Linked DNA regions of Variovorax paradoxus. The protein of the gene in region 1 interacts with the protein of each later gene in a pairwise test. Links are inferred from orthologs where the notes say so. Each region holds a gene or a part of one and is shown in the gene's direction. Other genes may lie near its edges.

What was found.
Region 2: the proteins of aceE (region 1) and nth interact in binary tests that used the Escherichia coli proteins (3 or more experiments, as listed by UniProt). The link is inferred for Variovorax paradoxus from one-to-one orthologs.
Region 3: the proteins of aceE (region 1) and GOQ09_RS08815 interact in binary tests that used the Escherichia coli proteins (3 or more experiments, as listed by UniProt). The link is inferred for Variovorax paradoxus from one-to-one orthologs.

What each region holds. Positions count from the first base shown.
Region 1 is NZ_CP046622.1:2,420,541-2,430,834, forward strand. What follows is about bases 2,257-5,491. They hold aceE (pyruvate dehydrogenase (acetyl-transferring), homodimeric type), read left to right. Parts: upstream 2,257-2,576; coding sequence 2,577-5,291; downstream 5,292-5,491. Other genes in these bases: GOQ09_RS11410 (PAS domain-containing sensor histidine kinase), read right to left, coding at 2,257-2,361; aceF (dihydrolipoyllysine-residue acetyltransferase), read left to right, coding at 5,341-5,491. Outside these bases: more of GOQ09_RS11410, read right to left, coding at 1-2,256; more of aceF, read left to right, coding at 5,492-7,011; GOQ09_RS11425 (MFS transporter), read left to right, coding at 7,008-7,601; lpdA (dihydrolipoyl dehydrogenase), read left to right, coding at 7,598-9,421; GOQ09_RS11435 (C40 family peptidase), read right to left, coding at 9,511-10,095. UniProt on the Escherichia coli protein: Component of the pyruvate dehydrogenase (PDH) complex, that catalyzes the overall conversion of pyruvate to acetyl-CoA and CO(2).
Region 2 is NZ_CP046622.1:3,253,242-3,263,119, forward strand. Bases 3,376-6,194 are described here. They hold nth (endonuclease III), read left to right. Parts: upstream 3,376-4,370; coding sequence 4,371-5,018; downstream 5,019-6,194. Other genes in these bases: GOQ09_RS15110 (PLP-dependent aminotransferase family protein), read right to left, coding at 3,376-4,229; GOQ09_RS15120 (SDR family NAD(P)-dependent oxidoreductase), read right to left, coding at 5,037-5,933; GOQ09_RS15125 (helix-turn-helix domain-containing protein), read right to left, coding at 5,983-6,194. Outside these bases: mfd (transcription-repair coupling factor), read left to right, coding at 1-645; phosphoserine phosphatase SerB, read left to right, coding at 642-1,352; GOQ09_RS15095 (Ldh family oxidoreductase), read left to right, coding at 1,349-2,416; GOQ09_RS15100 (DUF6172 family protein), read right to left, coding at 2,425-2,748; GOQ09_RS15105 (hypothetical protein), read left to right, coding at 2,810-3,037; more of GOQ09_RS15110, read right to left, coding at 3,042-3,375; more of GOQ09_RS15125, read right to left, coding at 6,195-6,885; GOQ09_RS15130 (histidine phosphatase family protein), read right to left, coding at 6,929-7,480; GOQ09_RS15135 (adenosylcobinamide-GDP ribazoletransferase), read right to left, coding at 7,477-8,271; cobT (nicotinate-nucleotide--dimethylbenzimidazole phosphoribosyltransferase), read right to left, coding at 8,277-9,323; GOQ09_RS15145 (cobyric acid synthase), read right to left, coding at 9,320-9,878. UniProt on the Escherichia coli protein: DNA repair enzyme that has both DNA N-glycosylase activity and AP-lyase activity. The DNA N-glycosylase activity releases various damaged pyrimidines from DNA by cleaving the N-glycosidic bond, leaving an AP (apurinic/apyrimidinic) site.
Region 3 is NZ_CP046622.1:1,893,827-1,903,757, reverse strand. The notes cover bases 3,360-6,231. They hold GOQ09_RS08815 (ATP-binding cassette domain-containing protein), read left to right. Parts: upstream 3,360-3,825; coding sequence 3,826-5,637; downstream 5,638-6,231. Other genes in these bases: GOQ09_RS08810 (ABC transporter permease), read left to right, coding at 5,634-6,231; GOQ09_RS08820 (HlyD family efflux transporter periplasmic adaptor subunit), read left to right, coding at 3,360-3,663. Outside these bases: GOQ09_RS08835 (glutathione S-transferase family protein), read left to right, coding at 1-435; GOQ09_RS08830 (phospholipase D-like domain-containing protein), read left to right, coding at 476-1,855; GOQ09_RS08825 (TetR/AcrR family transcriptional regulator), read right to left, coding at 1,833-2,555; more of GOQ09_RS08820, read left to right, coding at 2,653-3,359; more of GOQ09_RS08810, read left to right, coding at 6,232-6,770; GOQ09_RS08805 (ABC transporter permease), read left to right, coding at 6,786-7,904; GOQ09_RS08800 (efflux transporter outer membrane subunit), read left to right, coding at 7,920-9,476; GOQ09_RS08795 (ROK family protein), read right to left, coding at 9,473-9,931. UniProt on the Escherichia coli protein: Part of the ABC transporter complex YbhFSR that could be involved in efflux of cefoperazone. Probably responsible for energy coupling to the transport system.

The sequences.
Region 1 (10,294 bases):
GGGCTTGGTGGAGAAGAAGGCCTCGTAGAGCCGGTCCATCACTTCGGGCGCCAGGCCCTTGCCGGTGTCCTGCACCGAGAACTCGATGGCGTTGTGGCCTTCGATCACCTTGGGCAGCACGCGCAACTCCACGCTCCGTCGGGCGAGCGGGCGCTCGGCAATGTCGATGGCCTCGGCGGCGTTCTTCAGCAGATTGACCATGACCTGCTCGATCAGGATGGGATCCACGCGCACCACCGGCAGCCGCGCCGCCACGTAGTGGTTGAGCCGCACATTGCGCCGCCGCAGCTCGATGCCCGCCAGTTCGACCGCCTCGCTCACCATGGTGGCAACGTCGGCGGGCGTGCGGTTGGGTTCGCTGCGTTTTACGAAGGAGCGGATGCGCTGGATGATCTGGCCCGCGCGCTGCGCCTGCTTCGAGGTCTTTTCGAGTGCCGCGAGCAGCGCCTCGGTGTCGATCGACTGCCCCTTGATGCGGGACATCATCCCGTTGCAGTAGTTGGTGATGGCCGTGAGCGGCTGGTTGAGCTCGTGCGCCACGCTGGAGGCCATTTCGCCCATCGTGATCAGGCGGCTGGCGGCCTGGGCGCGGTCGGCCTGCGCGGCGGCCTGTTCCTCGGCATCGCGCCGCGGCGTGATGTCGGTGGCAATTACCAGCTGGGCGAGCCGGCCGTCGACCCAGGTGAGATAGCGCGATCGCACTTCGAGCCACTTGCCCAGGTGCGGCACGAAGATCTCGTTGTTGGCGGTCTGGGCGGCCGTCAGGGTGTCGATCGGCAGGCCCGCGTAGGGGTCGACGTCGTCCAGGCCCTCGTCGTGCGCATTGGAGGCCGGCACACCCGCCTGCGCCACCATGCCCAGGTGCCCCACGGTGTCGGAACCGAACCAGAGCCGGTACAGCTTATTCGCGAACAGCAGTTCTTCGCTGCCGATGGGGGCCACCGACACCGCGGCGTCCAGCGCCTCCAGCACCGTGGTGAAGCGCTCGTACGAAGCCGACAGCTGCTCGCGGATGCGCGTGGGCTCCGTGATGTCGGTCATCGACGTCATCCAGCCCGTCTGGTGCCCGCGCGCATCGATCAGCGGCGACACATACAGCCGCGCATTGAACACGCTGCCGTTCTTTCGCTTTACGCGCACCTGGAAGCCGCCCGGCAGCGCGCGCCCGTGCAGCTCTTCCTCGAGCCGCTCGTTCATGACTTCGCGGTCCGATTCCAGCCAGTAGGGGAAGGGCGGGGTCTGGCCCACCAGTTCGGCTTCGCTCCATCCCGTCATTGCGCAGAAAGCGGCGTTCACGTAGGTGATGCGCCCCTGCAGGTCGAGCACGCGCATGCCGGTGAGCATGGAGTTTTCCATCGCGCGCCGGAAGTTGGTTTCGGCAACCAGCCGCTGCTGCGCCTGCTGGCGCCGCCGGGTGTGCCGCCAGGTACCGATCAGCATCCAGCTGGTGAGCACGCTGAGCGCGCAAACCAGCCAGAACAAGCCGTTGCCGACCACCCCCTGCGAGGTGCGATAGGCCTGGGCCCGCAGCACCAGCGCATTGCCGACGGGCGACACCGGTACTTCGTATTCGTTGGTTCTTTCGGACCAGGGCAGCAGGCGCGTGCCGCCTTCCCTCGGGCTCACGGTGTTGCCCGCAATCGGATTGCCCTTGGCGTCGAGCAGCGACACCGCATAGCGCGCCTGCACCTCCGATGGCATGCCGTAGCGCAGCAGGCCGTCGATCGAAAACTCGCCCAGCACCACGCCCGCGAACAGGCCCTGGTCGAAAAGCGGGATGTGCAGCTGCAGCATGGCCGTGGGGTCGCCGCCCGCCATGGGCTGGGAGAACACCGGTTGGCGCAGTTCGCGCGCCAGCGCGTAGTTGCTCTCGATATCGCCAGGCCGCAGCACGTCGCCGATGAGGTGCTGCTGCGCGGGGTGCACGCTCGGCGCGGAATAACCGGCCTTGAAACGGCGGCGGTCGTCGATCCAGGTGACCGTTTGCAGTTCAGGGAACTGGCTCACCAGCGATTCCGCTCGGCTCGCGAATTCGACCGGATCGATCTCGCGGTTCGAGGCGTCGCGCGCAATGCGCATCAGCTGTTCCTGGCGCTCCAGCAGGCGCAGGCGCATGCGCTGCTGCGCGTACTCAACGTCCCGCCGTACCGATTCCTGCTCGCGCTCGACTTCTTCGGTGCGCAAATACCAGAACGCCGAAACGATGGCCGCAAGGAACAGCAGCACCGCCGCAATGGGCGCGAGCATGGCGACGGCGTCCTGCAGCACCGGCGTTTGCCGGCGCCACCAGCGGCGCCACCAGGAAAGAGGTGACGCGGTCACGGCGCTGCGGGCCACCGCCAGCGGAGAGGAAAGAGGCATCTTGCGAGTTTAGGGGATGCTCCCCCACGAAGTGCGCCAAAGGCCCGGTGCCATTGGTCCGGCGCGGTTGCGGCCAACACAATTTGGATCACGAATATCACATTAAGAAATCAATGTGCGCCATTTGAAATAGAAGCATTTCTATGCGAAACTCGCCCGCGTTTATCGAAGACCGCACTTAAATTACAGCCACAGCCCCAATAGGAGAGACAAGCATGTCGGCAAATCCCGAGAACCTGTTCGGCTCGGCCGCGAACGACGCGGACGCCCAGGAGACCCGTGAATGGATGGATGCACTGTCCTCCGTTATTCAGAGCGAGGGGCCTGAGCGGGCTCACTTCCTTCTAGAGCAGTTGCTCGAGCATGCGCGGCAGCACAGCATCGACAAGCCGTTCTCGGCCAACACTGCCTACGTCAACACCCTGGAACCCGATCAGGAAGAGCGTTGCCCCGGCAATCTCGAGATCGAAGAGCGCCTGCGCGCCTACATGCGATGGAACGCCATGGCCATGGTGGTCAAGGCCAACCGCCATCATCCGCCCGAAGGCGGCGACCTGGGCGGCCACATCGGCTCCTTTGCTTCGCTGGCCAACATGTTCGGCGCCGGCTTCAACCATTTCTGGCACGCTGAAAGCGAAAACCACGGCGGCGACTGCCTCTACATCCAGGGCCACGTGTCGCCCGGCATCTATGCCCGCGCCTACCTGGAAGGCCGCCTGACCGAAGAGCAGTTGCTCAACTTCCGCCAGGAAGTCGACGGCAAGGGCCTGTCGAGCTACCCGCATCCGAAGCTGATGCCCGAGTTCTGGCAGTTCCCGACGGTGTCGATGGGCCTCGGCCCGTTGATGGCCATCTACCAGGCCCGCTTCCTCAAGTACTTGCACGCCCGCGGCATTGCCAACACCGAGAACCGCAAGGTATGGGTGTTCTGCGGTGACGGCGAAATGGACGAGGTCGAGTCGATGGGCGCCATCGGCCTAGCGGCACGCGAGAAGCTCGACAACCTGATCTTCGTGATCAACTGCAACCTGCAGCGCCTGGATGGCCCGGTGCGCGGCAACGGCAAGATCATCCAGGAGCTCGAAGGCGAATTCCGCGGTTCGGGCTGGAACGTCATCAAGCTGATCTGGGGCAGCAACTGGGATCCGCTCCTGGCGCGCGACAAGGAAGGTGCGCTGCGCAAGATCATGATGGAAACCAACGACGGCGACTACCAGGCCTTCAAGGCCAACGACGGTGCCTACGTTCGCAAGCATTTCTTCGGACGCGACCCGCGCACGCTCGAAATGGTTTCCAAGATGAGCGACGACGACATCTGGCAGCTGCGCCGCGGCGGCCACGATTCGCAGAAGGTCTACGCCGCGTTCGATGCGGCCGTGAAGCACGAAGGCCAGCCCACGGTGCTCCTGATCAAGACGGTCAAGGGCTTTGGCATGGGCAAGATCGGCGAGGGCAAGAACAACGTGCACCAGACCAAGAAGCTCAGCGACGAGGACATCATGGCCTTCCGCGACCGCTTCAACATTCCGATTCCGGACAGCAAGATCGCCGACCTGCCGTTCTACAAGCCGGCCGACGACACGCCGGAAATGAAGTACCTGCACGAGCGCCGCAAGGCACTGGGCGGCTACTTGCCGCATCGCCGCACCAAGGCCGACGAGAGCTTTACCGTGCCGTCGCTCGACACCTTCAAGTCGGTGATGGAGCCGACCGCCGAAGGCCGCGAGATTTCCACCACGCAGGCTTACGTGCGCTTCCTCACGCAACTGCTGCGCGACAAGGCGCTGGGCCCGCGCGTCGTTCCCATTCTTGTGGACGAAGCGCGCACCTTCGGCATGGAAGGGTTGTTCCGCCAGATCGGCATCTACAACCCCGCAGGCCAGCAGTACACCCCGGTCGACAAGGATCAGGTCATGTACTACAAGGAAGACAAGGCCGGTCAGATCCTGCAGGAAGGCATCAACGAAGCAGGCGGCATGTCGAGCTGGATTGCTGCGGCCACCTCGTACAGCACCAACAACCGCATCATGGTGCCGTTCTACGTGTACTACTCCATGTTCGGTTTCCAGCGCATCGGCGACCTGGCCTGGGCGGCGGGCGACATGCAGGCGCGCGGCTTCCTGCTTGGCGGCACCTCGGGGCGCACCACGCTCAACGGCGAAGGCCTGCAGCACGAAGACGGCCACAGCCATATCCTGGCCAACACCATTCCCAACTGCGTGAGCTACGACCCGACCTTTGCGCACGAAGTGGGCGTGATCCTGCACCACGGCCTGAAGCGCATGGTCGAGAAGCAGGACAACGTCTACTACTACCTGACACTGCTTAATGAGAACTACGCGATGCCCGGCCTGCAGCCCGGCACCGAAGAGCAGATCATCAAGGGCATGTACCTGTCGAAGCAGGGCCCCGCACTCAAGGCCAAGGCACCCACGGTGCAACTGCTGGGCAGCGGCACCATCCTGCGTGAAAGCTTTGCCGCGCAAGAGCTGCTCGAAAAGGATTGGGGCGTGTCCGCCTCGGTGTGGAGCTGCCCGAGCTTCAACGAGCTGACGCGCGACGGCCAGGACGCCGACCGCTGGAACCTGCTGCATCCGGACCAGACGCCGCGCGTGCCTTTCGTGGCCGAGCAACTCGCGCCTACCGCCGGCCCGGTGATCGCGTCGACCGACTACATGAAGGCCTACGCGGAGCAGATCCGTCCCTTCATTCCGAAGGGCCGCAATTACAAGGTGCTGGGCACCGACGGCTTCGGCCGCAGCGACTTCCGCAACAAGCTGCGCGAGCACTTCGAGATCAACCGCCATTACATCGTGGTGGCCGCGCTCAAGGCGTTGAGCGAAGATGGCACCGTGCCCGTAGCCAAGGTGGTGGAAGCGATCAAGAAGTACGGCATCAATGTCGACAAGGTCAACCCGCTTTACGCCTGAACATCAACAACCAACGAACGAACGGCGCCTCACGGCGGGAGACAACGATATGGCAGCAGTGGAAGTGAAGGTGCCGGACATCGGCGATTTCGATGAAGTCGCGGTGATCGAGGTGCTTGTGAAGGTGGGCGACACGGTCAAGGCCGAGCAGTCGCTCATCACCGTCGAATCGGACAAGGCCTCGATGGAAATTCCGTCGTCGACCGCCGGTGTGGTGAAGGAAATCAAGGTCGAAGTCGGCGGCAAGGTGAAAGAGGGCTCAGTGGTCCTCGTGCTCGAGGCGGAAGGGGCTGCCGCGGCACCGGCGCCTGCAGCGGCTCCGGCTCCTGCGGCCGCCGCCCCGGCGCCCGCAGCCGCGGCCCCCGCACCGGCAGCAACGCCGGCGGCTTCCGGACCCATCGAGATCAAGGTGCCCGACATCGGCGATTTCAAGGATGTCGCGGTCATCGAGTTGCTGGTGAAACCCGGCGACACGATCGCGGCCGACCAGTCGCTGATCACTGTCGAATCGGACAAGGCTTCGATGGAAATTCCGTCGTCGGCGGCGGGCGTGCTCAAGGAGCTCAAGGTCAAGGTGGGCGATACGGTCAACATCGGCGACCTGATTGCCGTGCTTGAAGGCGCAGCAGGTGCTGCGGCGCCTGCGCCTGCGCAGGCTGCTGCAGCCGCGCCGGCAGCTGCGACCGCCACTGCGCCAGCTCCGGTTGCCGCTCCGCCGGCGGCCGCTGCAACTCCGTCGGCTGCTGCCGCACCGCACGAACCCACAGTTGCACCCACCGGCAAGCTGCCGCATGCGTCCCCCTCGGTGCGCAAGTTCGCCCGCGAACTCGGCGTGCCACTCGAAGAAGTCAAGGGTTCCGGTCCCAAGGGCCGCATCACTCAGGAAGACGTCCAGAGCTTCACCAAGGCCGTAATGAGCGGCCAAGCGAGCACCAAGGCATCCGCAGCCAAGGCGCCAGCCGGCGGTGGCGGCGCAGATGGTGCGGCATTGGGCCTCATTCCCTGGCCGAAGGTCGACTTCGCGAAATTCGGCGCGGTCGAGCGCAAGGACCTGTCGCGCATCAAGAAGCTCAGCGGTGCCAACCTGCACCGCAACTGGGTGATGATCCCGCACGTCACCAACAACGACGAAGCCGACATCACCGAGCTGGAGGCCTTCCGCGTCTCCACCAACAAGGAAAACGAAAAGTCTGGCATCAAGGTCACGATGCTGGCCTTCGTGATCAAGGCGGTGGTTGCGGCGCTCAAGAAGTTTCCTGACTTCAACGCCAGCCTCGACGGCGACCAGCTCGTCTACAAGCAGTACTACAACATCGGCTTTGCGGCCGACACGCCCAACGGGCTCGTGGTGCCGGTGCTGAAGGACGCGGACAAGAAGGGCATCCTGCAGATCAGCGCGGAGATGGGCGAACTCGCTAAGAAAGCGCGCGACGGCAAGCTCGGCTCGGCCGACATGCAGGGCGGCTGCTTCTCGATCAGCTCCCTCGGCGGCATCGGCGGCACGCATTTCACGCCCATCATCAACGCCCCCGAAGTGGCCATCCTCGGCCTCTCCAAGGGCCAGATGAAGCCGGTGTGGGACGGCAAGCAGTTTGTGCCGCGCCTGACGCTGCCGCTGTCGCTGTCCTACGACCACCGCGTGATCGATGGTGCCCTGGCTGCGCGCTTCAACGCCTACCTGGGCCAGGTGCTCGCGGATTACCGTCGAATCCTGTTATGACCACCGTAGTGGCCGTCCGCAAAGGCGGCCAGGTCACGATGGCGGCGGATTCCCTGGTGACCTTCGGCGACACGCGGCTTTCGCACCGCGCCGAGGCGAACCAGAAGATCTTCACCATCGACGATGCGGCGGGGCAGAGCCTCTTTGCCGTGGCCGGGGCCGCCGCGCACTTTCTGGTGCTGCAGCATGCATTGGCCGCGCAGCCGCGCGAGGCGTTGCTGTTCGGCAGCAAGCACGAGATCTTCCGCACCTTCACGCTGCTGCACCCGGTGCTGAAAGACTCGTTCTTCATGCAGACCAAGGAAGACGAGCATGAGCCCTACGAGTCGAGCCAGTTCACGATGCTGATGGCCAACCAGAGCGGCATCTACGGCATCTACAGCTACCGCGAGGTGTTCGAGTTCAAGCAGTTCTGGGCCATTGGCTCGGGGCGCAGCTTTGCACTTGGCGCCATGCACGCGGCGTACGACATGAAGTCGCGCACCTCGCGCGACGTGGCGGAGGCGGGGATTGCCGCCGCCTGCGAATTCGATCGCAATTCGGCCCCACCGGTCGACGTTCTCACACTCAAACTGAAAGTGTCCAAATGAGCGAACAACAAATCAAGGTGCCGGACATCGGCGACTTCGACGAAGTCGCGGTCATCGAGGTGCTGGTCAACGTCGGCGACACGGTCAAGGCCGAGCAGTCGCTGATCACGGTCGAATCGGACAAGGCCTCGATGGAAATTCCATCGTCGGCTGCCGGCGTGGTGAAGTCGCTCGCAGTCAAGGTGGGTGACAAGGTCAAGGAAGGCTCCGTGGTGTTGACGCTGGAGGTGGACGGTGCCGCAGCGCCCGCGCCCGCAGCAGCGGCCCCAGCGCCAGCCGCTGCGGCGCCCGCGCCCAAGGCGGCTCCTGCGCCCGCGCCGGCCGCAGCGCCCGTTGCTTCCACCTACGGCGGCAAGGTCGATGTCGAGTGCGACGTCGTCGTGCTCGGCGCCGGCCCTGGCGGGTACTCGGCCGCATTCCGCGCTGCCGATCTCGGCTTGAAGGTGGTGCTGATCGAGCGCTACGCCACGCTTGGGGGCGTTTGCCTCAACGTGGGCTGCATTCCGTCGAAGGCGCTGCTGCACGTGGCGTCGGTCATGGACGAGGTCAAGCACTTTGCCGACCTGGGCGTGAGCTTTGCAGCCCCCACGGTCGACCGCGCCAAGCTGCTCGGCCACAAGAACAAGGTGGTGGGCAAGCTCACCGGCGGCCTCACGGCCATGGCCAAGATGCGCAAGGTGACGGTGCTGCGCGGCGTCGGCAACTTCATCGACCCCTACCACCTGGAAGTGGACGAGACGTCCGGCACCAGCTGGGACACCACCGGCAAGAAGCAGACCGTCAAGTTCCGCAACGCGATCATTGCGGCCGGGTCGCAGGCCGTGAGCCTGCCGTTCATGCCGAAGAACGATCCGCGCGTGGTCGACTCCACCGGCGCGCTCGAGATGGGCACCGATCCCAAGCGCATGCTGATCCTCGGCGGCGGCATCATCGGTCTGGAGATGGGCACGGTGTATTCCACGCTGGGCGCGCGCCTCGACGTGGTCGAAATGCTCGACGGCCTGATGCAGGGCGCCGACCGCGACCTGGTCAAGGTGTGGCAGAAGATGAACGCGCCGCGCTTCGACAACATCATGCTCAAGACCAAGACGGTCGGCGCCGAAGCCACGAAGGAGGGCATCAAGGTCACCTTCGAGGGCGAGAACGCGCCGAAGGAGCCGCAGGTGTACGACCTGGTGCTGCAGGCCGTTGGCCGCAGCCCGAACGGCAAGAAGATCGGGGCAGAGAAAGCCGGCGTGACGGTGAGCGACCGCGGCTTCATTCCGGTCGACATCCAGATGCGCACCAACGTGCCTCATATCTTCGCCATCGGCGACATCGTGGGCCAGCCCATGCTGGCGCACAAGGCGGTGCATGAAGCACACGTGGCGGCCGAGGTGATTGCCGGCGAGCAGAAGGGCGACAAGGAGCTTTCGAGCGCCGCCTTCAACGCCCGGGTGATCCCGAGCGTGGCCTACACCGACCCCGAGGTGGCATGGGTCGGCCTCACCGAAGACCAGGCCAAGGCGGAAGGCATCAAGATCAAGAAGGGCCACTTCCCGTGGAGCGCTTCGGGCCGTGCCATTGCCAACGGCCGCGACGAAGGCTTCACCAAGCTGCTGTTCGACGCCGAGACGCACCGCATTCTCGGCGGCGGCATCGTCGGCACGCACGCGGGTGACATGCTCGGCGAGATCGCGCTGGCCATTGAAATGGGCGCCGACGAGATCGACATCGGCAAGACCATTCACCCCCACCCGACGCTGGGCGAAAGCATCGGCATGGCGGCCGAAGTGGCGCACGGTACCTGTACTGACCTGCCGCCGGCAAAGAAGGCCTGAGCGGCCGTTGAGCCGCTCCGGGCAATCGGAGCGGCCATAAAAAAATCCCGCCGCGGCGGGATTTTTTTATGGCTTGAAGGGCGGACGGATCAGTCGCCGGAACGGGTTGCGGCTGTGGCCGCGGTCTTGACCTCGTCGTTGGGCGCGCCGCCCAGCACGCGGCGGGCTCCGTCGAAGCGGCGGCTCCAGTAGCTGCCGTTCATGTCTTCCACCCGCACTTGGGCGCCGGTGCGCGGCGAATGGATGAACTTGCCTTCACCGACATAGATGCCGACATGGCTGAAGGCGCGGCGCATGGTGTTGAAGAAAACGAGATCGCCCGGCTTGAGTTGGCTGCGGTCGATTTTTTCCGTGGCCGCCGCTTGTTCCTCGGCACGGCGGGGCAGCAAATGGCCGACCGTCTGGTTGTACATGGCACGAACGAAGCCGCTGCAATCGAAGCCCGACTCCGCCGTATTGCCGCCGCGGCGATAGGGAACGCCAAGGAAGCCGATGGCGGTCACTACCAGGTCGGAAGTCCGTTCTGTGACTGTTTGGCGAACCTGCTGGAGTTGCCCGATCAAGCCCTTGTCGGCAAGGAGGCGGGCCAGTTCGTCATCGGTTCGGTCCTGTTGAGGAGCGGCCTGGACGGCGACGGCAAACAGGAGGGAAGCGGGTAGGACGAAAAAACGCATGGCGCGTAGGATATTGATGACGCGCGGTTATGTCAACCTCATCCCAATTGGTGAATGTATCTGCAAATGATTGATTTGCCTGAGATTTTCCGATTTGGTTGAAGAAAAAATGTAACGGTCGACCTTTATGAACCATAAGCGATTGCGCGCGAATGAACCTCCGCACGAAAGGTGAATCAGCTAACGGCGAGAGTTTGAT
Region 2 (9,878 bases), 830 kb from region 1 along the record:
CTGGGCTCGGGCTTCTACCTGGCCATGCACGACCTGGAGATTCGCGGCACCGGCGAGGTGCTGGGCGAGAACCAGAGCGGCAACATGATGGAGATCGGCTTCCAGCTCTACAACGAGATGCTGGGCGAAGCCGTGCGCGCGCTGAAGGCCGGACAAGAGCCCGACCTGCTGTCGCCGCTTTCGGTCACCACCGAGATCAACCTGCACGCACCCGCCCTCTTGCCCGACGACTACTGCGGCGACGTGCACCTGCGCCTCTCTTTCTACAAGAAGCTGGCCACCGCCAAGACGCCAGAGCAGATCGACACGCTGCTGGAAGAAATCGTCGACCGCTTCGGCAAGCTGCCGCCGCAGGCGCAAACGCTCATCGACACCCACCGGCTGCGCGTGCTGGCGCGGCCGTACGGCGTGGTCAAGGTCGATGCGGCGCCGGGCGTGATCCACATCACCTTCAAGAAAGACCCGCCGGTCGACTCGATGGCCATCATCCACCTGATCCAGAAGAACAAGCACATCAAGCTTGCCGGCAACGAAAAGCTGCGCATCGAGCGCGAACTGAAAGAGCCGAAGGACCGCGCGCAGATGGTGCGCGACGTGCTGCGCAGCCTCGGCCAACCCATCGTCAAGGAAACCGCCCCCGCATGAGCGCTACAGAATTCTCTCCCGGCCTCGTCATCCAGCGCGTGAAGCCGCCGCTGAAGCTCGCCGACTTCAAGCTGATTGCGTTCGACATGGATTCGACGCTGATCAACATCGAGTGCATCGACGAGATCGCCGATGCAGTGGGCAAGAAGGCCGAAGTGGCAGCGATTACCGAAGCCACGATGCGCGGCGAGATCAAGGACTTCAAGGAAAGCCTTCGGCGCCGCGTGGCGCTCTTGAAGGGTGTGCCGGTCGAGGCGCTGCAGCAGGTGTATGACCAGCGGCTGAAGCTCAACCCGGGCGCAGCCGAACTTGTCGCGGCCTGCAAGGCGGCCGGGCTCAAGGTGCTGCTGGTGTCGGGCGGCTTCACGTTCTTTGCCAACCGGGTGAAAGACCGCCTTCGCATCGACTTTGCGCGTTCCAACCTGCTCGACGAAGCCAATGGCCAACTCACCGGCGAGGTGGTGCAGCAAAGCTGGGGCGACATCTGCGACGGCGCCGAGAAGCGCCGCACGCTGCTCGAAGTCGCGTCGCTCCTGGGCATTTCGCCGCAAGAGACCATCGCCGTGGGCGACGGCGCCAACGACCTGCCGATGATGGGCGAAGCCGGCCTCTCGGTGGCCTACCACGCCAAGCCGAAGGTGCGCGAGCAGGCCATGGTGGCCATCAACGAGGGCGGCCTCGACAGAGTGCTGGAGATCCTTAAATGACTGACCCAACCGCACCGCTCTACAGTGCAGACGCACTCAGGGACTACGGCAGCGCCTTGCTGCAGAAGGCCGGCCTCGACGCCTCGATGGCCGACAGCGTCGCCCGCACCCTGGTCGAAGGCGACCTGCTGGGCCACGACACGCACGGGCTCGCCCTGTTGGCCGGCTATGTGAAAGAGATCGAATCCGGCGGCATGACGCCAAGCGGCGCGCCGGAGGTTCTGTCCGACCGGCCTGCCGCCGTGCTGTGGGACGGCAAGCGCCTGCCCGGCCCCTGGCTCATGGACCAGGGCATGGACATGTTGCTCCCGCGTGCCCGCGAGCTCGGCACCGCCTCGCTCGTGATCCGCCGCAGCCATCACATCGCCTGCCTTGCCGTCTACATGCTGCGCGCGCTGCAGGAAGACATGCTGATGCTGCTCGCCTGCTCCGATCCCAATACGGCCAGCGTTGCGCCCTTCGGCGGCACGCACGCGGTGTTCACACCCAATCCGCTGGCCATGGGTTTTCCACTGTCGCAAGGCGGCGTGATGGTCGACATTTCGGCTTCCATCACCACCAACGGCATGAGCAACCGCAAGCGCGCGGCCGGCGAGACTTTTGCCGAAGAATGGCTGATCGACGCTTCCGGCAAGCCTACGAACAACCCGCAGGTGCTGTTCGACCAGCCGCCCGGCACGCTGCTGCCGGTAGGCGGACTGAGCCACGGCCACAAGGGTTATGGAATGGCACTGTTGGTCGAAACGCTGACCGCCGGCCTCGCAGGCCATGGCCGGGCCGATCCGCCCGAGGGTTGGGGTGCGACGGTGCACATCACGCTGCACGACCTGCATGCGTTCGGCGGCAAGGAAGCTTTCTTGCGCCAGATGGACCACGTGGCGGCCCAGTGCCGCAACAACGTGCCCATCGATCCGGCGAAACCGGTGCGCCTGCCCGGGGAAGGCGGCTTGAAGCGCCGTGAAACCCAATCGAAAAGCGGGGTGCGGCTGCACCCCTCGATTGCGCGTGCGCTGCAGGATGCGGAACAGCGCTACGGGCTGCAGCTCGCGCAGGCGCTGATCTGAAAAGAGGCCTAGATTTCTTCGGGCGGCTCTTCCGACTGCGCGCCGGCGGGCCGCGGCGTACGCTTGCCCGGCTTGGCCAGTATCTCGACGTAGAACTGCTTGCCGGCCTCCTTGACGACGCCGTCGATCAGGCCCGTGATCGCCGAAAGGTGCACGGCTTCGGCGGTTTCGGCCGAGGCGCCGAACTTGCAGTCGAAGTCCCAGAAGTCCGCGCCCTCGGGCAAAACGCGGCGACGCTCACGCTTGATGTACTTGCGAATCTCGTGCTTGATGGCTTCGAGGAGGCGGTCGGGGTGCTTGCCCTCGACCTGAAGCTGAAAGGTTTTTCTCATGGGTGATCGTAACGCGCCGCGCTGTGTACAGTCGGCGGTTCAATGGAAAGCAGGTAAAGACATGGCGCGCGCAAACGACTGGGCAAGCAAGGTAATGGCATTGGTCAACGGCGGCAACGCATCGGCGGCCATCGCGCAAATCAAGGTCGCGCCTTCGGTCAAGGACCTGAAGGCGCTCCAGACCATCATGACGCTGTCGAAGATGAAAGGCCGCTATCCCAATGTGGATGCGGCCATCGAGGACAACCTGGCGCTACTGGCAGCGCCGCGGCTGCACCGCTCGCCCTGAAGACCTACAGCGCCTGGCCGAGGCGCTTCACGCCCTCTTCGATCTTCGCCACATCCGCCGTCGCAAAGCTCAACCGCAGCGTGGCCAGGTCGGGCTTCTCGGCATAGAACGGCGCACCAGGCACAAAGGCCACCAGCTGCTCGATGGCGCGCTTGGCCAATTCGCTTGCATCGGCCAGCTTGCCGTTGGCACCCGTGAGGCGGGCCCAGAAGAACAAGCCGCCCTGCGGCTGGCTAAAGCTCACCGCGTCACCCAACTCGCGCTCCAGCGCCGCACCCATCGCCTGCGCCCGCTGGCCGTACACCTCGCGCACATGCGCCAGCGTGGCCGGCATGCGGCCGCTCTTGAGGTATTGCGCGGCCGTGGCTTGCGAGAAGGTGCTGGTGTGCGCATCGCTGAACTGTTTGCACATCGTGGCCTTGGCCAGCAGCTCGGCGGGCGCGATCATCCAGCCGATGCGAAGGCCCGGGCTCAGCACCTTGCTCAGGCTGCCGCAATGCGCGAGCAACTCGCGGCTGCCCGGCACATCCTTGCTGAGCGCCATGATCGACGGCGGCGGTGCCTCACCAAAGTAGAGATCGCCGTACGGGTCGTCCTCGACGATCAGCGTCTGGTACTTGACGGCCAGCTCGAGCACCTTCTTGCGGCGCTCCAGGCTCAGCATGGCGCCGCTCGGATTGCCGAAGGTGGGAATCAGGTAGACGAACTTGGGCTTGTGCTCGGCAATCAGCTTTTCGAGCTCGTCGGTCTTCACGCCGTTGGCGTCGATGGGCGCGCTGATGAGCTGCGCGCCGTACAGCCGAAAACACTGGATGGTGGCCAGGAAAGTCGGGCCTTCGACGATCACCTTGTCGCCGGGCGAAATCATGGTCTTGCCCAGCAGATCGAGCGCCTGCTGGCTGCCGGTGGTGACGATGAGCCCGCTCGGGTCCACGTCGACACCCTTGGTCTTCATGAAGGCGCTGAGCTGCGTGCGCAGCGGCTCGTAGCCTTCGGTGGCGCCGTATTGCAGCGCGCCGCCGGGTTCTTCGGTCAGCGCCTTCTGGCTCGCCTCCTTCAGGCCCTCGACGTCGAACATGGCGCTGTCGGGAAATCCGCCCGCAAAGCTGATGATGCCGGGCTTGCCAAGCAGCTTGAAGAGTTCGCGGATTGCGGAGGTTTCGACGTTGTCGAGGCGGGAAGCGAATTGCATGGGAAGTCTCACTTTCTGAAGCGCTATTGTGGCGAAACCCGCAGGCAATAAAGCTGCGTAAGCCCATCGGCTTTCAACGATATATTGCAACTATCGCCTCCTGCCACCGTACCGCAGGCGAGCGCGGCGCTTCCAGACCCCATGAAAAAAGACAATATTCCCCTCTTCTTCGCCACCCTGCAGGCGGCCAACCCCACCCCAGAAACCGAGCTCGAATACGCCACGCCCTTCGAGCTGCTGGCCGCCGTGCTGCTGTCGGCGCAGGCCACCGACGTGGGCGTGAACAAGGCCACGCGCAAGCTTTTTCCGGTAGCGAACACGCCGCAAGCCATCCTGAGGCTGGGCGTGGAGGGGCTCGAGGAATACATCAAGACCATCGGGCTCTACCGCAGCAAGGCCAAGCACCTGATCGAGACTTGCCGCATTCTTGTGGAGCAGCACGGCGGTGAAGTGCCGCGCACGCGCGCGGAGCTCGAAGCGCTGCCGGGCGTCGGGCGCAAGACCGCCAACGTGGTGCTCAACGTGGCATTCGGCGAGGCGACGATCGCCGTGGACACGCACATCTTTCGCGTCAGCAACCGCACCGGGCTTGCGCCGGGCAAGACGCCGCTCGAGGTGGAGCTCAAGCTGGAGAAGCGCGTGCCTTTCGAGTTTCGCCTGCATGCGCACCACTGGCTCATCTTGCACGGCCGCTACATCTGCGTGGCACGCACGCCGAAGTGCTGGGAATGCGCGGTGGCGCCCTACTGCGACTACAAGCCGAAGACGCCGCGGCCCAAGTCGGCCTGACGCCGGCTCTCTTCCAGGCTAAAGCTCGAACGCTTCAGGCTGACGGCCGTCGATGTCGGTAAAGCCGTATTCACGCGCCAGGTCAGCCACGCGGTGCACGCCGCCGCTTTTCTGCATCACCCCCGCATCACCCGCCAGCGCGGCAACAGCGCGGCCGAGATAGCGCGGCGACTCGGTTCTTGCGAGCGCGGGGCGTTCATGCCAATGCGCCTCGTCGGTCTTGTGCCCAGCCAGCACGAACTCGGTTCGCATCCAGCCCGGAGAAAGCGCGAGCGACGCCACGCCGTGCGGGCGCAGCTCCTCGGCCATGCCGAAGGCCAAGCGGTTCATCGCCGACTTGGCGAGGTCGTAGAACAGGTTGCCCCGCAGGTATTTGCCCCGGTCCCAGAAGCTGGTGATCGCGATCAGCCCGCTCTTCTGCGCCACCATGAGCGGCGCCGCGAACCGGCTCGCGAGCAGGTGGTTGCGCACGCCGCGGTCGAACATCGAGTCCCAGCTGGAAAGCGGGTGTTCCCAGAACGCCGCCTCGAAAACGCCGTCGAAGGTCTCATGTCCGCCCCAGGCGTTGTTCACCAGCAGATCGAGGCGGCCCTGCTCGCGCTGCACACGCGCGAAGAGGCTTGCCACTTCGTCTTCCTGCGTGTGGTCGCAGCGCACCGCAATGCCGTGGCCGCCCATGCGCGTGAGTTCGTCGGCCGTCTCGTCGATGCTGCCCGGCAGGGCTTCAAGTTCCGAGAGCCCGAGGATGCGCCCATAGCTTTCGGCCGGCTGCGCGCGCGTGCTGCGGCCGGTCACGTACACGGTCGCCCCCGCCGCGCCCAGTTCCAGGGCAATGCCGCGGCCGGCGCCCCGGCTGGCGCCGGTCACCACGGCCACGCGGCCCGTCAGCGGCTTCTTGACTTCTTCGTCTTGCATCGAGTTCTTTCCTTTTTCTCCGAGTTCGAAGCCCGAAGGTACCGCCGCGTCACGCCGCTGTATTGGAAGAAACCGAAATCGCGCGGCCGAGAAACTCCGTCGGTGTAAGGCCGCTCAGCGCCTTGAACTCGTTGACGAGGTGCGACTGATCGTAGAAGCCGCCATCGAGCGCCAGCTCCGCCCAGCCGGGCATGCAAGGCCGTGGCTGCCGCAAGGCGCGCAGGCATGCATGCAGCCGCGCGAGCCTGCCCCACGTGCGCGGCGAGAGGCCCACCTGTTGCTGGAACAATTGCTGCAAACGGCGCTCGCCGACGCCGACCGCCGCGGCTACATCGCGCAGCGACTGCCGACCGCCCGATTCCGCGATCAGCTGCGCCGCCCTTGTTGCGGCCATAGGGGCGGCCGGGTGCAGAGCCGCATCGGCCCGCGCCAGCCGCTGCCCGAGCATGGCGCAGAGCACCGCAACGCGCGAGGAGTCGTCGGGCGCGGCTGCCATGCGTTCGCGCAGTTCGGCGCCCTGGCCCCGCCAGAGTTGATCGAGGTGCACCGCGGTGCCGGCAATCTCGCCGGCCGGCATGCCGAGCAGCGCCGCCGACGCGCCCGGGCGCAGCGTGACCGACAGCCCCTCGACCCTGCCGCGCAACCGCACCAGCGCCGGTGCGGCCGAAGCGCCAATGGCCTCGACGGGCTGCCCGGCGCCCTCACCCGCCGAGGGTGCGTCGCCAAGATTGAAGACCAGTCGCACCGCGCCGTCGGGCAGCACGCGCTCGAGCACTTCGCGCCCGTCAGGCAGCGCTTCGCGATAGAGCAGGATGTGCGCGACATGCGCGCGCAGCGGCGCCGCGACCGGAAAGGCCTGCAATGAGCCCACAGGCATCGCGGCCTCGGGACCGTGCAAGGGGTCCTCGTCGAGGCGAACGTACAGGCGCTCGTGGGAAGGCGGTGCGGGCATGGCGCGAATGGGGGCAATGGAATGGCGCGGACGCTGCCGCCCGTCACCCGCATTCGATCAGCAGGCACGCCCCATAGTCAATGGGTGCCGACGGCCATTGCGCGGCGGCCTCCACGCGCCGCACGCCGCCATGCAGCAGTTGCACGGCGCGCATCACGCCCGCATGCGTGACCCACACCGCGTCCTGGCCCGACGCCCGCCACTCGTCGAAAGCAGCGCCGGTGCGCTGCATGAAGCTGGCCGTGCTTTCGCCGTACTCGCCCGGAAGACCGTCGGCGAAATTGCCGGTCCATGCATCGAAGTCGGCACTGGTGATGGATGCCCACGGCCGGCCTTCCCAGGCGCCGAAGTCCATTTCGGCCAGGCGCTCGTCCGCCCGCATGGCAAGGTCCGGGCGCAGCGTGCCGATGGCGGCTGCCAGCTCGGCACAACGCCGCAAAGGCGAATGGACCAGTGCGATGCCCGCGGGAATGCGGGACACCACGGCGCGCGCAACCGCCAGCGTCGCCTCCATCGGCACGCCGACATCCGTGACGCCATAGCAAAGGCCCGGCGCGGCGTCGGTTTGCGCATGGCGCACCAGCCACAGCTTCATGCCTGCCACGCCAGTGCAAGATAGAGCGCAAGCTCGCACACCTGCTGCGTAGCGCCGAGCCCGTCGCCGGTGAAGCCTTGCAGCCGGCGCCGGAACATGCGCGCCATGACCAACGCGGCAAGAGCGCATGACATCGCCATGGCGATCGTTCTTCCTGGGCCGTGAGTCACCAGCACCAGCGCAAGGGCCGGAACCGACCAGAGCACGCCGACCAGCAAGGCGCCGCCGCCAATTGCATCGGCCAGCGGCTTGGCCTTGCTCGCGCCGGCATCACCCACATACGGCAACCAGCGAATCAAAAACAGCGGCGCCAGCCGTGACAGCACATGCGCACCGACGATGGCGGCTGCCACTGCTTGCAGGCCCTGCCCTGCCAGCGAAGCAAGCAGCGCAGCCTTCAAACCGAGTGCCAGCACCAGCGCAATGGCGCCGAATGCACCAATCCGCGAGTCCTTCATGATCTCGAGCGCGCGGTTGCGGTCGACCGATCCGCCCAACCCGTCGGCCACGTCGGCGAGCCCGTCTTCATGAAAGGCGCCGGTGAGCAGCACGGTTGCCACCATGCTCAGCAGCGCCGCTGCCAGTGCACCGGATGGGCCCGGGAGGCCCTGCAGCGCCAAGACGAAAACAGCCGCACCTACGACACCCACGAGCCAGCCTACGCCCGGAAAATGCGCCGCGCTCGCGCGCAGCATCTGCGGGCTGAACCCGACCCACCCAGCGAGCCGCCCAGTCACCGGCACCCGCGTGAAGAATTGCAGTGCCAGCAGGTAGTGGCGAACGCCGTTCATCGAATTCAGCCGTCCTTGCGCGACACGCCCGCCGCCTCGAAGCTCGCCATTTCGCGCAGGATGCGGCAGGCCGATTCGAGCAGCGGCCAGGCCAGCGCGCCGCCAGAGCCTTCGCCCAGGCGCAAGTCGAGATTCAGCAACGGCTCCAGCCCCATGTGCTTCAACAACAGCGCATGCCCCGGTTCCGCCGAGCTGTGCGCCGCCACGCACCGCTGCACCACATGCGGCTGCAGTGCCCCTGCCACCAGCACCGCCGCACTCGCAATGAATCCATCGACAACGATCACGCGGCGCTCTTCTGCCGCCTGCAGCACCGCGCCGACCAAGGTGGCAAGTTCGAAGCCGCCGAACGCAGCCAATGCATCCAGCGGCGCGACGGCCGATGCATGCAGGGCCAGCACTTCGCGCAACACCGTGCGCTTGCGCGCCAGCCCGTCGGCGTCGAGCCCCGTGCCCGCGCCGGTGCAGGCATCGATGTCGAGACCCGCCAGGCGCGCAAGCAGCATGGCCGCCGCCGAGCTGTTGCCGATGCCCATTTCGCCGAGCAGCAAAGCATTGCCGGGGAGCGCGCGCACCACCTCTCGGCCATTGGCAATGGCTTGCGCGCATTGCTCCGGCGTCATCGCGGGGCCGGCCGATGCATCGGCGGTGCCTGCGGCGATGCGTCGCGACACCAGCCCCGGGCGCGCCTGGAAGTCGCGCCGCACGCCGCAATCGACCACCGTCAGCGCGAGCCCGTGCTGGCGCGCCAGCACGCTCACGGCCGCGCCACCTGCAAGAAAGTTTTCGACCATCTGCCAGGTCACATCGCTCGGAAACGCGGAGACACCGCGCGCCGCCAGGCCGTGGTCGCCCGCGCACACCAGCATCTGCGGCGCTTCGAGCACGGGCGTTTCGCTGCCCAGGATCAGCCCGATACGCAGGGCCAGTCCTTCGAGGCGGCCGAGCGCGCCGAGCGGTTTGGTCTTGTTGTCGAGCGCGCCCTGCAGCCGTGCTGCAAGTGCATCATCGCGAATGTCGGAGATGGAAGGAATGATGTTCTTGTCGGTCATGCGATCAGGCCTTGCAGTACGCCGGCCTCGAAGTGGGTGTCGATGAAATCGGCCAGGCCGTCGAAGGTCGAATCGAGCGTGGGCGCCGCGGCGCCGAAAAGCGCGTGCAACACGGCCGCATCCTCGAACAAGCCGTGCAGGTAAAGGCCCAGCACATTGCCGCGCGCGTTTTGCCAGGCCAGGCCTTCGGGCATCACGGCATGGCCGTCCTGCGCCATTTGCGGGTGTATCGCTGTATTGCCGTGGTGAATTTCGTAGCCCGCCACCGGCACGTTCGAAAGCGCAGCCCATTGGCCGCCCAGTTCACCGAAGACGGCAGCCCGGTGGCGCACGGTTTTCTCGCGCTCGAACACGGTGACAAGCGGCAGCAGCCCCAAGCCGGGCGCATTGCCGTCGATGCCGTGCGGATCGACCAGCGCCTCGCCCAGCATCTGCAAGCCGCCGCAAACACCCAGCACGGCGCCCCCGGCGGCGGCGTGCGCGGCAATGGCGCGGTCCAGCCCCTGCGCGCGCAGCCATGCCAGGTCGCCGCTGGTGTGCTTGGAGCCGGGCAGA
Region 3 (9,931 bases), 530 kb from region 1 along the record:
TACCCAGGCCCTGCGCACCTCGCGCTGTGGCCCCAAGGCATTGCCGAACGGGCACGGGCGCGGCAGCTGGAGCAGAAGTCCGACGAGGTCTTCTTCCCCAACGTGATCAGGCTCTTTGGCCTGCAGCACGACATGCAGAGCGCGCCAGCCGTCGCGGCTTGCGCCGCCTGCGCGCGCTACTACGACGAGATGGAAGGCCTGCTGGCCACGCGCGATTACCTCGCCGGTCCGTATTCCTTCGCCGACATCGCCTTCTACATGGCCTGCATCTTTGCCGACCGCAAGGGTGCCCGCATGACTGAGGCCACGCCGCGGCTCCTGGCGTGGCGCAGCCGCATGGGCGAGCGGCCCGCGGTGCGAACGGTGGTAGATCCGATGATGCGCTTTCTCGCCTCCGAAGGGCGCGACGTGGCCTCGTTCCTGATGCCGCGCTGATCGCTGGCGGCCTCACCCGGTCCTCAGGCATCATTGCCGCATGCCGAACACGAGTTTCGACTGGCTGCCTTCACCGTCACAGCATTTTCTCGTCGTCACCTTCGCGCTGCTGGTCTACATACTGACCACGCGCGCGCGCCGCGAGCAGCGCGCGCCCACCACCGCCATTGCCTGGGTCATGGGGCTGGTTCTCATGCCCTACCTGATCCTGCCGGCCTACCTGCTGTTCGGCCAGCGCAAGCTGCGCCCGGCGGGCTCGCCACGGCCGCCGCGCTCGATGCCACCGGGGCACTGGGCGGCCGACCTGATCGAGAGCTTCGGCCTTGCGCCGCCCGGGCGCTGCGCGATCCGCCTGCATGCCGACGGCGAAGCCGCGCGCGAGGCGCTGTGGCAGGTGATCGACGGCGCGCGGGAGCGCATCGACGTGTGCACCTTCATCATCGGAGACGACGCGATGGGCCGCGCCGTCATCGAGCGGCTGGCGCAACGCGCGCGCGAAGGCATCAAGGTGCGCGTGCTGCTCGACGGCTTCGGCGCGCTGACCTTGCCGCGCCGCCACTTCGAAGTGCTGCGCTCGGCAGGCGGCGAGGTCGCGGTGTTCCGCCCCTTCTTCAGCCTGCGCCGCATCGGGCCGCGCAACCTGCGCAACCACCGCAAGTTCACCATTGCCGACGACGGCTGGCTGTGGTCGGGCGGCCGCAACCTGGCAGGCGAATACTTCACCGGCAGCGAGAGATACCCCCAAGCCTGGCACGATCTTTCGTTCGACCTGCGCGGCAGCGTGGCCGCGGCGGCGGCGCGGCAGTTCGACCATGACTGGAGCTCGGTACGCAGCCGCAAGGCGCGCGCCATTACGGCCGACGACGTGCAGGAGGGCCCGGGCTGCGCCATGGCGCAGTTCCTGCCGAGCGGCCCCGACCAGACCGAGGACACCGCCCACGCGCTGCTGATCGATGCCTGCTTTCGGGCCGAGCACCGCGTGCTTGCCATCACGCCCTATTTCGTGCCCGGCGACGGGCTGCGCGATGCGCTGCGGCTGGCCGCGCGGCGCGGCGTGCAGGTCACCATCGCAATGCCTGCGCAGTCGAACCACCGCCTGGCGGACTTCGTGCGCGCACGCGCCATGCGCGACCTGGCCCGCGCGGGCGTGAGCTTTCGCATGCTGCCCTTCATGGCGCATGCCAAGGCGGTGGTGGTCGACAACGAGCTGGCCATGTGCGGATCGATCAACCTCGACCTGCGCAGCCTGCTGCTCAACCACGAGGCGGCCGTTGTGTTCTACGGCCCGCATGAAATCGACTGGCTGGCCGAGTGGATCGAAACCACGGCCTCCGCCGGCGAGCCCTACCGCGCCCGGCGCCCGGGCCTCTTGCGCGACGTGGCCGAGGGGCTGCTGCTCACCGTCGCTTTCCAGCTGTAGCGGCAGCGGGCGCCGCGGCCCTGGCTTCCTTCGCAACGGCGTCGAGGCCGGCGAAGACATAACGCATCAGGTCGTCCGCCAGGCCCTCGGTGTTCTTCAGGGCCGGCAGCACTTCGTTGCGCAGGTCCTTGGGGGCCACCGTCATCACGATGCAGGGCAGCACCACGAAGAGCATGGCCCGCTGCACCGAGGGATGGTCGTCGGGCAGGCCCATGATGCCGCCGATCAGGCCGCGGATCAGCTTGGCCTTGGGCAGCACCGCCTGGCGCACCATCACCGGCAGCGCCGGTGAAGGCGACAGCGCCTCGCGCAGCACCACCCGGAATCCCCACGGCGCCTTGGGCTGGCTGCCCATCTCCATCAGATGCGTGAGAAAGGTGCGCAGCTTGAGCCGCGGGTCGGCCGGCACGCTGGCCAGGCTGACCAGCTCATCCATGCTCACTAGCTGCCGGTGCGCCTCGATGAGCACGGCCTCGTATAGGCCGTCCCTGCTGCCGAAGTGGTAATTGACGGCGGCCATGTTGGTGCCGGCGCGTGTGCAGATTTCCTTGCTGGTGCTTTCGGCGAAGCCGCGTTCCGCAAACAGCTGGCCGGCCGTCTCGAGGATGTGCAGCCGGGTGGCGTTGCCATCGGTGCGCGGGGTGCGGGCGGCTGTCTGGCGTGGAGCGGGAGAACGGGTACTGGAAGAGCGTGATGCCATGGCCCTAGGTTAATCGAAATGAAAAAGTACTTCAAATTCAAATTTAAATTTGATAACATGCGGCCACTCCAAGTCTGGAACCCGGCAGGAACCGCTCATGAACAAGAAACCTCTCATCGCCGTTGCCCTCGTGGCGCTCGCCGTCACGGCGGGTGGCTGGTGGTACCTCCATCGCTCGGCACCGCCGTCCGACACGCTCGTGCTGTACGGCAATGTCGATGTGCGCCAGGTCTCGCTGGCCTTCAACGCCAACGAGCGCGTGGCGGAACTCGCCCTGCGCGAAGGCGACCCTGTGCGCGCCGGGCAGGTGCTGGGCAAACTGGACACCCGCTCGCTGGCGCTGCGCGTGGCGCAATCGCAGGCGCGCATCGGCGTGCAGGAACAGGCGCTGCTGCGGCTGAAGACCGGCAGCCGCCCCGAAGAACTGGCACAGGCCGGCGCGCAGGTCGCCGCCGCGCAGGCCGATGCCGACCTGGCGCAGCAGCAGCTCGCGCGCCTGCAGGCCATCGGCCAGACCACGGCCGGCCGCGCCGTGAGCCAGCAAGACCTCGACAGCGCACAGGCGCGCCGCAAGGTGGCGCTTGCGCAGCTGGACAACGCGCGCAAGGCGCAGCAGCTTGCGGTGGCCGGTCCGCGCAAGGAAGACATTGCGCAGGCACAGGCGCAGCTCGAATCGGCCCGCGCCGACCTCGCGCTCATGAACCACCAGCTGGCCGAAGCCGAGCTCAAGTCTCCCATCGACGCGGTGGTGCGCGCCCGCCTGCTCGAACCCGGCGACATGGCCTCGCCGCAGCGCCCGGCCTTCACGCTGGCCATCACCGATCCCAAGTGGGTGCGGGCCTACGTGGCCGAGCCCGACCTCGGCCGCGTGCGCCCCGGCCAGCAGGCGAGCGTCACCACCGACAGCCATCCCCACCGGCCGGTTGCGGGCAAGGTGGGCTACATCTCCTCGGTGGCCGAGTTCACGCCCAAGACGGTGCAGACCGAAGAGCTGCGCAGCAGCCTTGTGTATGAAATCCGCGTGATGGTCGACGACAAGGAAGACCAGCTGCGGCTCGGCATGCCGGCCACGGTGCGGCTTCAGCTGACTTCGAACGGCAGCCCGTGATGACGAACCTCATCGCTCGTCATCGCGCATTGCTCCCTCCCCTTTCGGGGGAGGGCTGGGGTGGGGGCAAGCGGCGTGTCTATCGGACGCTCTGCCCTGCCCCCATCCCAACCTTCCCCCGGAAGGGGAAGGAGCAAGACCGCATACCCGGAGGGACGTTGAATGCTGCGCGCTGAGCCGGCCGTCAGCGGACGCTCGCTGCACAAGCGCTTCACGGTCAAGGCGTCTAAGACGGCCGTGCACGCGCTCAACGACATGTCGCTTCAAATTCCCGCCGGCACGCTCACCGCGCTGGTCGGCCCCGACGGCGCGGGCAAGACGACGCTGCTGCGGCTCATGGCCGGCCTGATGCGCGCCGACGAAGGCGAACTGCGCGTGCTGGGCATCGATGTTTCCGCCGACCCGCAATCGGTGCAGGACCGCATCAGCTACATGCCCCAGCGCTTCGGCCTGTACGAAGACCTGAGCGTGCAGGAGAACCTTGACCTCTACGCCGACCTGCACGGCGTGCCGCCGGCCAGGCGGCGCGAACGCTATGCGCGGCTGATGGAAATGACGGACCTCGGTCGCTTTACCGATCGCCCCGCGGGCAAGCTGTCAGGCGGCATGAAGCAGAAGCTCGGCCTGGCCTGCACGCTGGTGCGCTCGCCCGACCTGCTGCTGCTCGACGAGCCCACCGTGGGTGTCGATCCGCTCTCGCGGCGCGAGCTTTGGCAGATCGTTCAGCAGCTGGTGGACGAAGAGCAGCTTTCCGTCATCGTGAGCACCGCGTACCTCGACGAGGCCGAGCGCTGCAGCCATGTGTTCGTGCTGCGCGAAGGCCAGCTGATTGCAGAGGGCACGCCGGCGGAGATCCGCGACCGCGCCGAGGGCCTGTGCTTCGTCGCCACGCCGCCGCCGGGCGAGGCACCGCGCCTGATGCAGGCCCGCCTGCTCGATGCGCAGCAAGACATCGTCGATGCCGTACCGCACGGCGGCGAAGTGCGCTTCATTCGCCGGCCCGGCACCGGCGACGCCGGGCTTGCGGCGCTGCTGGCCGGCGCCCGCGCCGAGCCGGTGCCACCCCGGCTCGAAGACGGCTTCATGACGCTGCTGCGCACGCAGCAGGCCCCTGCCGCCGACATCAAGCAATCGGCGGCGGCCGGCGGCCTTGCACCGGCCGCGGGCGAGCCCGGCGAAGTGGTCATCGAAGTGAAAGATCTGGTCCGCCGCTTCGGCGACTTCGTGGCTGTGGCGAGTACCAGCTTCTCCGTGCGGCGCGGCGAAATCTTCGGCCTGCTCGGCCCCAACGGCGCGGGCAAGACCACCACCTTTCGCATGCTGTGCGGCCTGCTGCCCGCAAGCGGCGGCCAGTTGCGCGTAGCCGGTGTCGATTTGCGCCATGCGCGCGCACAGGCCCGGCAGCGCATCGGCTACGTGTCGCAGAAATTCGCGCTCTACGGCAATCTTTCGGTGCGCGAGAACCTCTCGTTCTTTGGCGGCGCCTACGGCCTGCGCGGGCAGAAGCTGCAGGCGCGCATGGACACGGTGCTGCACCAGTTCGACCTCCAGAGCGAACTCGACGCGCCCAGCGGGCAGCTGCCGGGCGGCTACAAGCAGCGCCTTGCCATGGCAACGGGCCTGCTGCACGAGCCCGAGATTCTCTTTCTCGACGAGCCCACGAGCGGCGCCGACCCCCTCGCGCGCCGCGAGTTCTGGCGCCGCATTACCGCGCTGGCCGAAGGCGGCACCACCGTCGTCATCACGACCCATTTCATGGAAGAGGCGGAGTACTGCGACCGCATCGTGATCCAGGACGCAGGCAAGCTGCTCGCCATCGGCACTCCGCTGGAGGTGCGGGCGCAGGCGCTCGACGGCGAGCAGGGCGACCGGCGCATCGACATGGAACAGGCGTTCATCGGCATCGTCGAGAAGGCCCGGCGGGCAGAGCGCCAGAAGAAAAGCCAGAAGCAAAGCGAGAAGGTGGCGGCATGAGTGGCTTCTGGACCCGGCTGGTCTCGCTCACGCGCAAGGAGTTTCGCCAGCTGCTGCGCGACCGCAGCAACCTGGCCATCGGCATCCTGCTGCCGATGGTGCTGATCCTGATCTTCGGGTACGGCATGTCGCTCGACGTGAAGAACGCACCGGTGGGCGTGGTGCTCGAAGACGCTTCGCCCACGGCGCATGAAACCATTGCAGGCCTTCAGCTTTCGCCCACCATCGCACCCGTGCTTCTCGGCTCCATGCACGACGCCGAGGCGCTCATGCGCGACCGCAAGATCGACGGCATCGTGCGCGTGCCAGCCGACTTTTCGCGCTCGCAGGCCGCGGGCAACGCGCGCGTGCAGCTCATCGTGCATGGCGCGGACGCGGGCCGCGCGACCATCATCCTGGCCTACGTAAGCGGCGCCCTGGGCCAATCGGCCGTGCGCCAGGCCGACCGCGGCGGCGGCACCGCCGGCGCAGCAACAGCCTCCGCGGGCCGAGTGACCGTGGAGCAGCGCATGTGGTTCAACACCGCGAACACCAGCACCTGGTACCTGGTGCCCGGCCTCATCGTGCTCATCATGACGCTGGTCGGCGCATTTCTTACCGCGCTGGTCATGGCCCGCGAATGGGAGCGCGGCACGCTCGAGGCGCTGTTCGTCACGCCGGTGCGGCCGGTGGAAATACTGGTGGCAAAAATCATTCCGTACTTTGCGGTCGGCATGCTGGGGTTGGTGCTGTGCCTGCTGGCTGCGCGCTTCCTGTTCGCGGTGCCCATGGTCGGCTCGCTGTTCGCGGTGGTGCTCAGTTCGATGCTCTACCTGATCGTGGCGGTGAGCCTGGGCCTCGTGATCTCGTCCGTCACGCGCAACCAGTTTCTTGCGAGCCAGATCGCGCTGATCGCGACTTTCATGCCTTCGATGATGCTGTCGGGCTTTTTGTTCGACCTGCGCAATGTGCCCGCCGTGGTGCGCGCCATCGGCCATGTGCTGCCGGCCACCTACTTCATGGACCTGATCAAGACGCTGTTCCTGGCGGGCGATGTCTGGCCGCTGATCTGGCGCAACTGCGCAATCCTTGCCGCCTATGCGGTCGGGCTGCTGTTGCTTGCCCGCGCCGTCACGCGCAAGAGCCTCGACTGAAGGACGGACCGTTCCATGACCGATTTTCTGCTGCGCATTGCCAACCTCTGCCGCAAGGAGCTGCTCGCCATCCTCAAGGACCCGGCAAGCCGCGTGATCCTGTTCGTTCCGGCCATCATGCAAAGCCTCATCTTCGGGTACGGCGCCACGTACGACCTTTCGAACCTGCCCTATGCGCTGCTCGACCAGAGCCGCACGGGCGCGTCGACGGAGCTGGTTGCGCACCTGGACAGCACCGGCGTCTTTCATCGCGTGGCCACGCTGCGCACGCAGGCCGATATCCGCGAGGTGATCGACACCGAGAAGGCGCTGATGGTGATCCAGATCGCACCCGACTTCCAGCAGCGCCTGAGCGCCGGCCAGCCCGCGGCCATCCAGCTGATCCTGGATGCGCGCAACTCGAACACCGCGGGCTCGGCGGCCGGCTACGTGGGATCGGTGGTCGAGCGCTACAACGCGCAGCTGCGCACGCGCGCCGGCGCACAAGGGGCCCCGCTCACCATCGAATCGCGCGCATGGTTCAACCCGAACCTCGAGACGCGGTGGAACCTGCTGCCCGGCCTGATCGCCGCGCTCAGCATGCTGCAGACGCTGCTGCTCACCGCACTCTCAGTGGCACGCGAGCGCGAGCAAGGCACCTTCGACCAGTTGCTGGTCACGCCGATGTCGCCGCTCGAAATCATGATCGGCAAGGCGCTGCCGCCAGTGCTGGTGGGTCTTGCGCAGTCCACACTCATTCTTCTGGTGGCGCTCTTCTGGTTCGGCGTTCCAATGGCGGGCTCGCTGGCCACGCTCTACACCGGGCTGATCTTCTTCACCGTGGCGAGCGTGGGCATCGGCCTGTCGATCTCGGCGGTGTCGGCCAACATGCAGCAGGCCATGCTCTACACCTTCGTGCTGCTGATGCCGATGATGCTGCTGTCGGGCCTGACCACGCCGGTGCGCAACATGCCGCAGGTGCTGCAGGTGATCACCATGGCCAACCCGCTGCGCTTTGCAATCGACCTGGTGCAGCGCGTGTACCTGGAGGGCGTGGGCCTGGCCACGGTGTGGCACAACCTGATTCCGCTTTCGATCATCGCCCTTGTCACGCTGCCGCTGGCAGCCTGGCTGTTTCGCCATCGCCTGGCCTGAACCCGGGAGCCTTGCATGTCCGCATCACGAACCTTCCTCTTCTCCTTCTCCTTCTCCTGTTCCGCGCTCGCGCTTCTCCTTGCGGGGTGTGCCATGGGGCCCGACCACCGGCCCGCACAGGTGCAGGCGCCGGCCGATTGGTCCGCATGGCACGGCGGCTCGCCAGGGCTCCTGGGAGCCGAGCGGACTGCGGTGCCTTCGGCCGTAGCGTCCGGCGACTGGAAAGCCTTCAACGATTCGCTGCTCGAACGCCTGCAGGCGCTTGCGCTCGCGGCCAACCACGACCTGCAGACCGCCGCCTTGCGCTTTGCGCAGAGCCGCGTCCAGCGCACAGCGACGGCCGCGCAGCAGGGCCCGCAACTCAATGCCAGCGGCGGCGTCAGCCGCCAGCGGCAAAGCGAAACCGGCGCCGCCACGCGGATGATCGACGCACTCGGTTCGTCGGTGTCCAACCGCGACCAGTTGATCCGCACGCTGAGCGAGCCCTACAACCTGTACCAGGCTGGCTTCGACGCATCGTGGGAAATCGACCTGTGGGGCCGCGTGCGGCGCAGCATCGAAGCCGCCGATGCGGACACGGGCGCATCGGCGGCGCTGCTGCGCCAGGTGCAGCTCAGCGTGCAGGCCGAGGTGGCGCGCAACTACTTCGAACTGCGCGGTGCGCAGCGCGAATTGCGCCTGGCACGCGCCGACATTGCAGCCGCGGCCGAATCGCTCGAACTGGTTCAGGCGCGCGCCAACGGCGGGCTGGTCACCGACCTGGACCCGACGCGGCAGCGCACGCAGCTGGCCGAACTGAAGGCGCGCATTCCGGCGCTGCTGCAGCAGGAGGCACAGGCCTTGAACCAGATCACGCTGCTGACCGGCGCCATGCCCGGCAGGCTGAACGCCGAACTCGCCGCGCCGGAGGCAGGCCGCGCAAGCGACACACCCGAGGCGCTGCAGGCGCCGCCATTGCCCGAACTGGCCCTCGGCCTGCCCTCCGACCTGGCACGCCGCCGGCCCGACATTGCCGCGGCGGAGGCGCAGCTGCATGCCGCCACCGCGCGCATCGGCGTGGCCGTGGCCGACCTCTATCCGCGCGTGACGCTGGGGGCCGGCTTCGGCTTCGAATCGGTGGGCAGCGAACGTTTTGGCGAATGGGGCAGCCGGCAGTGGCATGTCGGCCCTTCCATCAGCCTGCCCATCTTCGACAACGGCCGGCGCCGGAGCACGGTAACCCTGCGTGAATTGCAGCAGCAGGAAGCCGCCGTGGCCTTTCAGCAGACCGTGCTCAAGGCATGGCACGAGATCGATTCCGCGCTGAGCGCCTATGCCGCCGAACGCCTGCGCCATGCCGAGCTGGCCGAGCGCGAACGCCACAGCCGCGACGCGCTCACACTGGCGCATGCACGCTATGCCAACGGGCTCACGGATTTCGGTGTCGAGCTCGACGCCCGCCGCACGCTGCTGCAGGCACGGCGCGACCAGGCGCAAAGTACGAGCCGGCTGGCCGTGGGGCTGGTGGCCGTCTACAAGGCGCTCGGCGGCAAGGTTCCGCCGGCTCCGGGCGCATCCGGCGCACCGGGCTAGAAGGTATTGGTAAAGCTCGCGTTGCCGAGGCCGGTGCCGATGGTCAGCACGCCCCAATGGGAAACGTCGCGCATGAACGGCAATTCGCTCAGCCCCTGCACCACCGCATCGTTGTGCATCAGGATGAGCGTCGGGCCGGAGCCGATCATCGGCATGCGCCGCCACAGCGCGCTCGGCAGGTGAAACGCGCGGCTCTGCCAGTCGCCCGGCAGGTTCTGCGTTCCGCGCTCGATCGAGCCGTCCTTGCGGATCAGGCCCGGGCACGCAATGCCGATGAAGGGCGCGAGGCGGATGTCCTTGCGCTCGCAATAGCGAACCATGTCCTCGAGCATGAGCGCGATGCGCTCGACCATGTCGGTGCGGTTCGGGCCGTCGTCCGCATGGCGCCATTTCTCCCTGCGCACCACCTTGGCCTGCGACAGGTCCGAGGCCTTGCTGCGGCGCGTCTTCACGAT